3 regions of the Pseudomonas sp. GD03903 genome follow, and region 2 is predicted to be linked to each of the others. Evidence: predicted binding sites of a transcription regulator. Region 2 holds the regulator's gene; each other region holds the start of a gene.

Region 1 (3,262 bases), on a different contig from region 2:
ACCCGCGACGAGCTGAAAGACCTGGCTTGCCTGGGCTTCTCCGCCGACCTGGTAATGCAGTCCTTCTGCCACACCGCCGCTTATCCGAAGCCGATCGACGTCAAGACCCACCACACCCTGCCGGACTTCATCATGACCCGCGGCGGTGTCTCCCTGCGTCCGGGCGACGGCATCATCCACAGCTGGCTGAACCGCATGCTGCTGCCTGACACCGTCGGCACCGGCGGCGACTCGCACACCCGCTTCCCGATCGGCATCAGCTTCCCGGCCGGTTCCGGCCTGGTGGCCTTCGCCGCTGCCACCGGCGTCATGCCGCTGGACATGCCGGAATCGGTTCTGGTGCGTTTCAAGGGCAAGCTGCAACCGGGCATCACCCTGCGTGACCTGGTCCATGCAATCCCCTACTACGCGATCCAGGCTGGCCTGCTGACCGTCGAGAAGAAAGGCAAGAAGAACATCTTCTCCGGCCGCATCCTCGAGATCGAAGGTCTGAACGACCTGACCGTCGAGCAAGCCTTCGAGCTGTCCGACGCCTCCGCCGAGCGTTCGGCTGCCGGTTGCACCATCAAGCTGCCGGAAGAGGCCATCGCCGAGTACCTGAAGTCCAACATCACCCTGCTGCGCTGGATGATCGGCGAAGGCTACGGCGACGCCCGTACCCTGGAGCGTCGCGCGCAAGCGATGGAAGCCTGGCTGGCCAACCCGCAACTGCTGGAAGCCGACAAGGACGCCGAGTACGCCGCGGTCATCGAGATCGACCTGGCCGACGTCAAGGAGCCGGTACTCTGCGCTCCGAACGACCCGGACGACGCTCGCCTGCTGTCCAGCGTACAAGGCCGCAAGATCGATGAAGTCTTCATCGGTTCCTGCATGACCAACATCGGTCACTTCCGCGCTGCCGGCAAACTGCTGGACAAGGTCAAGGGTGGCATTCCGACCCGTCTGTGGCTGGCTCCGCCGACCAAGATGGACGCCCACCAGCTGACCGAGGAAGGCTACTACGGCATCTACGGCAAGGCTGGCGCGCGCATGGAAATGCCAGGCTGCTCGCTGTGCATGGGTAACCAGGCTCGCGTACAGACCGGTTCGACCGTGGTCTCCACTTCGACCCGTAACTTCCCGAACCGTCTGGGCGACGCCACCGACGTGTTCCTGGCATCCGCCGAGCTGGCCGCCGTTTCCTCGATCATCGGCAAGCTGCCGACCGTCGAGGAGTACATGGCCTATGCGAAGGACATCGACAGCATGTCTGCCGATATCTACCGCTACCTGAGCTTCGACCAGATCGCCGAGTTCCGCGAAGCTGCAGCCAACGCGAAGATCCCGGCCGTCCAGGTCTGAGACTCCTAGCGTGATGAAAGCCCCGCCCAGTGCGGGGCTTTTCTTTTGCGCAGGCCCGAAATAGAAGCTTCCAGCCCCACCCTAACAATGGGCCTAATACTTATTGAACGGTTGCGCCCTCGCCTCCCGGGTCTAAGGTGGACTTCAGGCTCCTGCCGATATCCATGCCCAGGTGCCCTTGTGGAACCCTCCAGAGGTGCGCTCCCTTCCTCTGCGCCCCGCCCTCCATGGCGGGGCTTCTTTTTTCCTGTCGCCCTGGCACAACCCTTGCTCCGCTCCTGATACCTGCGATCCAACGGCGGATCGCACCCGACAATGGCGTCGCGGCTACTTTCCTTCGATGGCAGGTGGCGCGGCGCTTTTTTGTATTGAGAGGGTGTTCAGAGGTGGAGATGATCGACAGCACCAGCGCAGCTCCGGATAGCCTGGCCTGGGTTGCCGGGTCCGATGCCCCGGAGAAGACCGCGCTCAACCTGGGCTTCATGGCCCTCACCGACTCCGCGTCGCTGGTGGTGGCCGCCACCCAGGGCTTCGGGCAGCCCTACGGCCTGACCCTCAACCTGCAGCGCCAAAGCTCCTGGGCCGGGCTACGCGAGCGCCTGCTCAGCGGTGAACTGGACGCGGCCCAGGGTCTGTACGGGCTGATCTACGACGTGCAACTGGGCCTGGGCGGCGCCCCGGCGACCGACATGGCCGTGCTCATGGGCCTGTGCCAGAACGGCCAGTCGATCAACCTTTCCGCTCCGCTGATGCGCGACGGCGTGACCTCTGCCGAAGCACTGCAAAGCCATGTGCGCCAGAACGGTGCACAGCTGACGCTGGCCCATACCTTCCCCACCGGCACCCACGCCATGTGGCTGTTCTATTGGCTCGCCGCGCACGGTATCCACCCCCTGCAGGACGTCCGCAGCCTGGTGGTGCCGCCAGCGCAGATGGTCGAGCACCTCAGGGCCGGGCGCATCGACGGTTTCTGCGCTGGCGGCCCCTGGGGCGCGCTGGCGGTGGACCAAGGCATGGGCTTCACCCTCGCCACCAGCCAGCAGATCTGGCCGGACCACCCGGAAAAAGTGCTCGCCACTACTCGCGCGTTCGTCGAGCAATACCCCAACACCGCTCGCGCGCTGGTCATGAGCCTCCTCGATGCCAGCCGCTTCATCGAAGCCAGCACAGACAATCTGCGCAGTGCAGCGCAACTGATCAGCAACGAGGACTATGTCGACGCCCCGCTGGCCAGCATCGAGCCGCGCCTGCTCGGCCGCTATCAGGACGGCCTCGGCCACGCCTGGCAGGACGCGCACCCGCTGCGCTTCTTCAATGACGGCCAGGCCACCTATCCCTGGCTCTCCGACGGCATCTGGTTCATGACCCAGTTCCGCCGCTGGGGCCTGTTGCGCGAAGACCTCGACTACCTCGCTATCGCCCGCCAGGTCCAGCAGCTGGATCTCTACCGCGAAGCCGCCGGCGCGGTGGGTGTCAGCGTGCCGCAGGTCGAGATGCGCGCCTCGACCTTGATCGACGGCCGCCTCTGGGACGGTAGCGACCCAGCCAGTTATGCCCGCAGCTTCGAGCTGAATGCCCTGGCGGAGCGAGGTTGAGCATGCTGCGCGTCCTGCTGATCAACGACACCCCGAAGAAGGTCGGCCGTCTCAAGGCGGCCCTGGTGGAATGTGGCTTCGAGGTCATCGACGAGTCCGGCCTCACGGTCGACCTGGCGCAACGGGTGGAGGCCCTGCACCCCGATGTGATCCTCATCGACACCGAATCCCCCGGCCGCGACGTGCTGGAGCAAGTGGTGCTGGTCAGCCGCGACCAGCCGCGTCCGATCGTCATGTTCACCGACGAGCACGACCCGCAGGTGATGCGCCAGGCCATCCGCTCCGGAGTCAGCGCCTACATAGTCGAGGGCATCCAGGCACAACGC
Region 2 (3,262 bases):
GGAGGCTGGCCGGCAGGTTGTCGATGCAGTAGAAGCCGTTGTCCTCGAGCACGTTGAGCGCGGTGCTCTTGCCCGAGCCGGATCTCCCACTGATGATGATCAGGCGCATGCTCAGTGCCCGTTGTTCTGGAAATCCACGACGATCCGGTACAGGTCCTCGCCGTTGGCGGCGTGACGCAGGCGGTCGCGGACGTCGGAGCGGTCGAGCATGGAAGCGATCTGCCGAAGCAGTTCCAGGTGCTCCTCGGTGGCTGCTTCAGGCACCAGCAGCACGAACACCAGGTCAACCGGCGCGCCGTCGAGGGCGTCAAAATCTACCGGGTGGTCAAGGTGCAGGATGGCACTGATGGGCGACTGGCAGCCGGGGAGGCGGCAATGCGGAATGGCGATGCCATTGCCGAAGCCGGTGGAGCCCAGGCGTTCCCGGGCCACCAGGCTGTCGAAGATGTCTTGGGAATCGAAACCCGGCAGCTCGCGAGCCACCAGGTTGGCGATTTGTTCGAGGACACGTTTCTTGCTGCCGCCCGGCACGTTCACGAGGGAACGGCCGGGGGTCAGGATTTGCTCAAGTCGGATCATAGAGAGGGGTTAACGAACACCAACACCTTGCTGGCGTTCGAGGTATTTTTCCTTGTGCTTGATCAGTTGGCGGTCGAGCTTGTCGGTGAGCAGGTCGATGGCCGCGTACATGTCTTCATGTTCGGCGCAGGCCACCACTTCGCCACCGGCGATGTGGAGGGTGGCTTCAATTTTCTGCTTCAGCTTCTCGACCTCCATGATGACCTGAACATTGGTGATCTTGTCGAAGTGGCGCTCCAGTCGGCCAAGTTTCTCGCCGACATAGTCGCGCAGGGCGTCGGTCACATCCAGTTGATGTCCACTGATGTTGACTTGCATACCGCTTTCTCCTTGTTGCCCGTGTGTAAGTGGCAGGTTATGAGGCCTGCCGCCGGAACACCTTGGCGTGGATCAACGTCACACCAGCCGCTTGCGCTCGCTCGAGGGAGAGATCCCTAGGGACTCCCGGTACTTGGCGACGGTACGACGTGCCACTTGAATGCCCTGTGCCTCCAGTAAACCAGCGATCTTGCTGTCACTCAATGGCTTTTTCGGACTTTCCGCCGCGACCAGTTTCTTGATGATGGCGCGGATCGCGGTGGACGAGCATTCGCCGCCTTCGGAGGTGCTGACGTGACTTGAGAAGAAATATTTCAGCTCGAAGATGCCGCGCGGCGTGTGCATGAATTTCTGCGTGGTGACGCGAGAGATGGTCGATTCGTGCATGCCCACGGCTTCCGCGATGTCGTGCAGGACCAGTGGTTTCATCGCTTCCTCGCCGTATTCGAGGAAGCCGCGCTGGTGCTCGACGATCTGCGTCGAGACCTTCATCAGCGTCTCGTTGCGGCTCTGCAGGCTCTTGATGAACCAGCGTGCTTCCTGCAGCTGGTTGCGCATGAAGGTGTTGTCGGCGCTGGAGTCGGCGCGGCGCACCAGGCCTGCGTACTGCGAGTTGACGCGCAGGCGGGGGACCGCTTCCTGGTTCAGTTCGACCAGCCAGCGGTCATTGTGTTTGCGCACGATGACATCCGGGACCACGTACTCCGCTTCGCCGGATTCGATCTGCGAGCCCGGGCGCGGGTGCAGCGACTGGATCAGCTCGATGGTTTCGCGCAGCTCGTCTTCCTTGAGCTTCATGCGGCGCATCAGTTGGCTGTAATCGCGGCTGCCGAGCAGGTCCAGGTGGTCACTGACCAGGCGGATGGCTTCGCTGAGCAGGTAGGTCTTGGTGGGCATCTGGCGCAGTTGCAGCAGCAGGCATTCGCGCAGGTTGCGCGCGCCGACACCGGCGGGTTCGAGCTGCTGCACACGGCGCAGTACGACTTCCACTTCATCCATCTCCAGACCCAGTTCGGGGTCGATGGAGGCGAGGATGTCATCTAGGGATTCTTCGAGGTAACCGTCGTCGTTGATGCCGTCGATGATGCTCAGGGCGATCAGGCGGTCGGTATCGGACATGGGGGCCAGGTTGAGCTGCCACAGTAGGTGGCTCTGCAGGCTCTCGCCGGCGGAGGTGCGAGAGGTGAAGTCCCACTCGTCGTCATCGTTGCTGGGCAGGCTGCTGGCGCTGGTCTGGTAGATGTCTTCCCAGGCGGTGTCGACCGGCAGTTCATTGGGGATGCGCTCGGCCCACTGGTCTTCGTCGAGGCTGTCGACGTTGGGCGTGGTGCTTTCCTGGAAATTGTCCTGAGAGTTGCTGCTGGCGCCGTTGGCTCCCGACTCGGCACCGTCCGCCATGGGGTCGCTGTTATCGTAGTCCTCGCCTTCTTCCTGGCGCTCCAGCATCGGGTTGGACTCCAGGGCTTCCTGGATTTCCTGTTGGAGGTCCAGCGTGGAGAGCTGGAGCAGTCGGATGGCCTGTTGCAGCTGCGGAGTCATCGTCAGCTGCTGGCCCATCTTGAGGACTAGCGATGGTTTCATGGCTGGAACTAGGCACCTTGTTCGCTGGCGCAAAGCGCGCCATATCCACGACTACGGACACCGGGGTGCCGCGAGGAAGCAAATTATATGCCTGAGTTTGGACGCTTTGCCTAGGGCCTGTCGACCTTTCGTTACAACCCGGTTGCGCCGGGCTGGTCCGGGCAGCCGGATACGGCGCGGAACGGCCGTCGAGCCGCACCACGCGCAGGGAGAATATGGGGGCTGCGGCGCCCCGGTTGGTCGCGGCGAAGGGCTTTAGAGGCGGAACTCGTGGCCCAGGTAGACTTCCTTCACCAGATCGTTGGCGAGGATGCTCTCGGCGCTGCCTTCGGCGATCAGCTGACCGTCGTTGACGATGTATGCCGTTTCGCAGATGTCCAGGGTCTCGCGGACGTTGTGGTCGGTGATCAGTACGCCGATGCCCTTGGCCTTGAGGTGATGGATGATCTGCTTGATGTCGCCCACGGAGATCGGGTCGACGCCGGCGAAGGGTTCGTCCAGCAGGATGAATTTCGGCGAACTGGCCAGTGCGCGGGCGATTTCCACGCGGCGGCGCTCACCGCCGGACAGACTCATGCCGAGGTTGTCGCGGATGTGGTGGATATGGAACTCCTCAAGCAGGCCTTCCAGGGCTTCCTGGCGGCCGGCGCGGTCGAGGTCGGCGCGGGTCTCGAGGATCGCACCGATGTTGTCCGCCACTGACAGCTTGCGGAAGATCGAGGCTTCCTGCGGCAGGTAGCCGATGCCGGCGCGCGCACGGCCGTGCATGGGCAGGTGAGTGACG
Region 3 (3,262 bases), 110 kb from region 2:
TGATCACGTCAGGGTCCTGGCGCAGGAAGGCCCGTAGAGCCTGGGCGAAGTCCATGCCTTGGCGCGGGTTGACGTTGACCTGGTTGATGCCCTCCAGGTTGATTTCCACAGGGTCTTCGGCCGTGGAGATGTTGATGTCCGGTGTGTTGAGGATGTTCAGGCCGGTATAGAGGGATACGGTCTTGCCCGAGCCGGTGGGGCCGGTCACAAGGATCATGCCTTGCGGCTGCTTTAGCGCGTCCAGGTAAAGTTGTTTCTGCGCTTCCTCGTAACCCAGCGCATCGATGCCCATCTGCGCGCTGGCGGAGTCGAGAATCCGCATCACGATCTTTTCGCCCCACAAGGTGGGCAGCGTGTTGACGCGAAAATCGATGGACTTGCTCTTCGACACGCGCATCTTGATGCGCCCGTCCTGCGGCTTGCGCCGTTCGGAGATGTCCAGGCCGGCCATGACCTTCAGGCGCGCGGAAATTCGGCTGGCCAACTGGATCGGCGGTTTGGCCGTCTCATGTAGCATGCCGTCGGTTCGGAAGCGTACCCGGTAGATTTTTTCGTAGGGCTCGAAGTGCAGGTCGGAAGAGCCGCCCTTGATGGCGTCCAACAGCATCTTGTTGACGAAGCGAACCACCGGGGCGTCGTCGGCATCGCCGCCGATCGCCTCCTCCTTCTGTTCGCCACCGCCTTGCTCGATGTCCAGGCCATCAAGGTCGACATCGCCCAGGTCATCCAGGCCACCAGTCACGCTTTCGAAGAGTTTATCGATGGCGTCTCCGAGCTTATCGTCCTCGACGAGAATGGCTTCCGTGGTCAGGCCGGTGCTGAACTGCACGTCGGTGATGGCCTGGTGATTGGTCGGGTCCGATAGTCCCACGAAAAGCTTGTTGCCCCGCCGCCAGAGCGGTATGACGCGGTGCTGGCGGACCAGCTTCTCGCTGATCAGCTCCTTGGGGATGCTGTCCTTATCGATGGCACTGAGGTCGCAGAAGGCCACGCCGAACTGGTCGGCGGCCAGCTCCGTCAGCGGCTTGCTCTTGACCAGCTTGTTCTGCACGAGGTAGGTGACCAGCGACAGTTTGTTGCGCTGCGCCTGCGTTTGTGCCTGTTGGGCGCTTTTCTCATCAAGCAGCTCGGCAATCACCAGTTGGCGAGCGAGCCCGGACAGTACGACTTGATCGTTCATTGCAAGTGGCCACACGAGGAGTTGTGTGCCTTATATCGTAGATGCTCTTGGGTGCCAAATGTGGAAGTGGCTTCTGCCAAAAAATGTCACTTCCTGCGTAATTTCGTTTTTGTTTGTATGTGATTTCTGTTCTGACGCTCGATTTTTGGCGGTTTGAGTGTTTGGCATGGAAGCTGCTTTCCGGAAGACAGGTCCTACGACCTCGTCTAAAAACCTGGAGAGAAATATGAAAGCTCAAAAAGGCTTTACTCTGATCGAATTGATGATCGTTGTTGCGATCATCGGCATTCTGGCCGCCATCGCTCTGCCGGCCTATCAGGACTACACCATTCGTGCTCGCGTGAGCGAGGGCCTGGTTCTGGCTTCTGCTGCCAAGACCACCGTAGCGGAAAACGCTGCAAACGGCAGTTCTCCGCTGAGTGCTGGGTGGACCGCTCCCTCCCAGACCAAAAACGTTTCCAGCGTTTCTGTCAGCGGTACTAACGGTGAAATTACCGTCAACTACATGGCTGCTGCGGGCAGTGTGGTGCTGAAACTGACCCCGTCTTCGGGTGGCTCGGCGTTGAGCGCAGGCACCGTCCCGACTAACGCCATTACTTGGAAGTGCTCCACTACTTCTGATACCAAATACGTACCTGCCGAGTGCCGTTGATAGCTGTTATTGACGCAACTACGTAAATGGTAATGAAAGGCCCTCTTAGGAGGGCCTTTCCGTCTCTGGTAAGGGTTAGCAGCAAATGCAGAAATACTGGTGGTGGGGTGTCCCCTGTCTTGCCCTGCTTGGGGTAGCGCTTCTATATTGGCCAATCAACTCGCTTGGATATGTTTGGGACGACACAACACTATTTCTGGATAGCCCGCTGTTGCGCAACCCGGAAAATATCTGGGTCTCTCTAAGTACACAACTACTTCCCGGGACAACGTATTTTCGCCCTGTAGTTTTGCTGACATTTATTTTGGAGTTCAAGATATTCGGTGTTCGTCCGGATGTCTCACATGGTATTAATTACGGGATTTTTCTCGTCAACTGTGTTTTAGTTTTCTTGCTTGCGTGGCGAGTGGGGCGAGCACGGGGTGCGCGAGCTCGGATGCTCAGGGCAACTCTTGCTGGCTTGCTTTACGGTTGTAATCCGGTGTTGCTTGAATCGGCAGCCTGGGTGTCAGGGCGATTTGATTTATTGGTTACCGCATTCGTCCTGCTGGGACTGTTGAGTCTTTCTTGCTTTCATGGGGTTGTGCGAAATATTATTGTTTCAGCGGTATTTCTCCTTGCAGTTTGCTCCAAGGAAATGGCAATCACCTTCCCTGTCTTGGTTGTTATTTGGCTCTGGTTGGAACAGACGCCCGATAAAAGGGGGTGGGCGCGATTTAACGCTCTCTGGGTGAGTGAGAATCGTAGCGTTCTTTTCTGCCTTGCGGCCGCCTTCTGTTCTTACTTGGCAATGCGGCTCTGGATTTTTGATGGGCTATATAACAGTGATAGTTCATTGGGCGGGGACATCGTTGCACGTTCCGCGTTTGTTGGCCAAACAATCTGGTTTTATGTTCACATGGCCATCTGGCCATTTTCTGATCTGAGTCCGATCCATCCATTTGATCCGAATCTCATGACAACGACCCAGCGTGCCATGGGGGTGTCGATTTTGCTGATATTCATCGGCACGCTGGCACTAATGGCTCTTAGAGGTGGTCGGGTCGCTTTGATTTTACTGTGCGGCCTGATTTCCCTCGCGCCCGTTCTCAATATTGCTCCATTGCTGATTAGCGGAAATATTGGTCAGGAGCGATTTCTTACATTGCCTGTTGCATTCCTGGCACTGGCTTTAACTCAACTGAATATTGTTTCGAAAAAATTATCAGATGCGATGCAGAGAGCTTTGCCTTGGCTCGTGAGTGCTCTTGTCTGTATTTGGGTTGCACTCGGTGCTTTGAATGTCCACTTGAATGCTCCGTTATGGGGGAGCGAAGAGTCTCTATGGGCTTGGGCGTACGAGAAGGTTCCAGAGTCAGATTATGTGCGATTCAACTACGTTGCTTCTTTGCTTTTCTATCAGAGAGAGGAGCAGGCTGAGCGAATGCTCG

The links. The regulator sigma-54, encoded in region 2, starts transcription at its own class of promoters, with help from an activator protein. The targets are predictions, from matches to a motif close to ANTGGCATNNANNTTGCTNT.
Region 1: N5C91_RS13510 (CmpA/NrtA family ABC transporter substrate-binding protein) is a predicted target of sigma-54. The motif match lies at 1,596-1,615, and genes of this name have one in related genera.
Region 3: N5C91_RS18175 (pilin) is a predicted target of sigma-54. The motif match lies at 1,341-1,360, and genes of this name have one in related genera.

Annotation. Positions count from the first base shown of each region.
Region 1 is NZ_JAOCBT010000007.1:155,849-159,110, reverse strand. Features, by position in the region: gene acnB (bifunctional aconitate hydratase 2/2-methylisocitrate dehydratase) at 1-1,341, shown strand, start outside; gene N5C91_RS13510 (CmpA/NrtA family ABC transporter substrate-binding protein) at 1,734-2,936, shown strand; gene N5C91_RS13505 (ANTAR domain-containing protein) at 2,939-3,262, shown strand, end outside.
Region 2 is NZ_JAOCBT010000010.1:95,175-98,436, reverse strand. Features, by position in the region: gene rapZ (RNase adapter RapZ) at 1-109, opposite strand, end outside; gene ptsN (PTS IIA-like nitrogen regulatory protein PtsN) at 112-579, opposite strand; gene raiA (ribosome-associated translation inhibitor RaiA) at 589-897, opposite strand; gene N5C91_RS17695 (RNA polymerase factor sigma-54) at 976-2,478, opposite strand; gene lptB (LPS export ABC transporter ATP-binding protein) at 2,734-3,262, opposite strand, start outside.
Region 3 is NZ_JAOCBT010000010.1:208,128-211,389, reverse strand. Features, by position in the region: gene pilB (type IV-A pilus assembly ATPase PilB) at 1-1,180, opposite strand, end outside; gene N5C91_RS18175 (pilin) at 1,407-1,832, shown strand; gene N5C91_RS18170 (hypothetical protein) at 1,918-3,262, shown strand, end outside.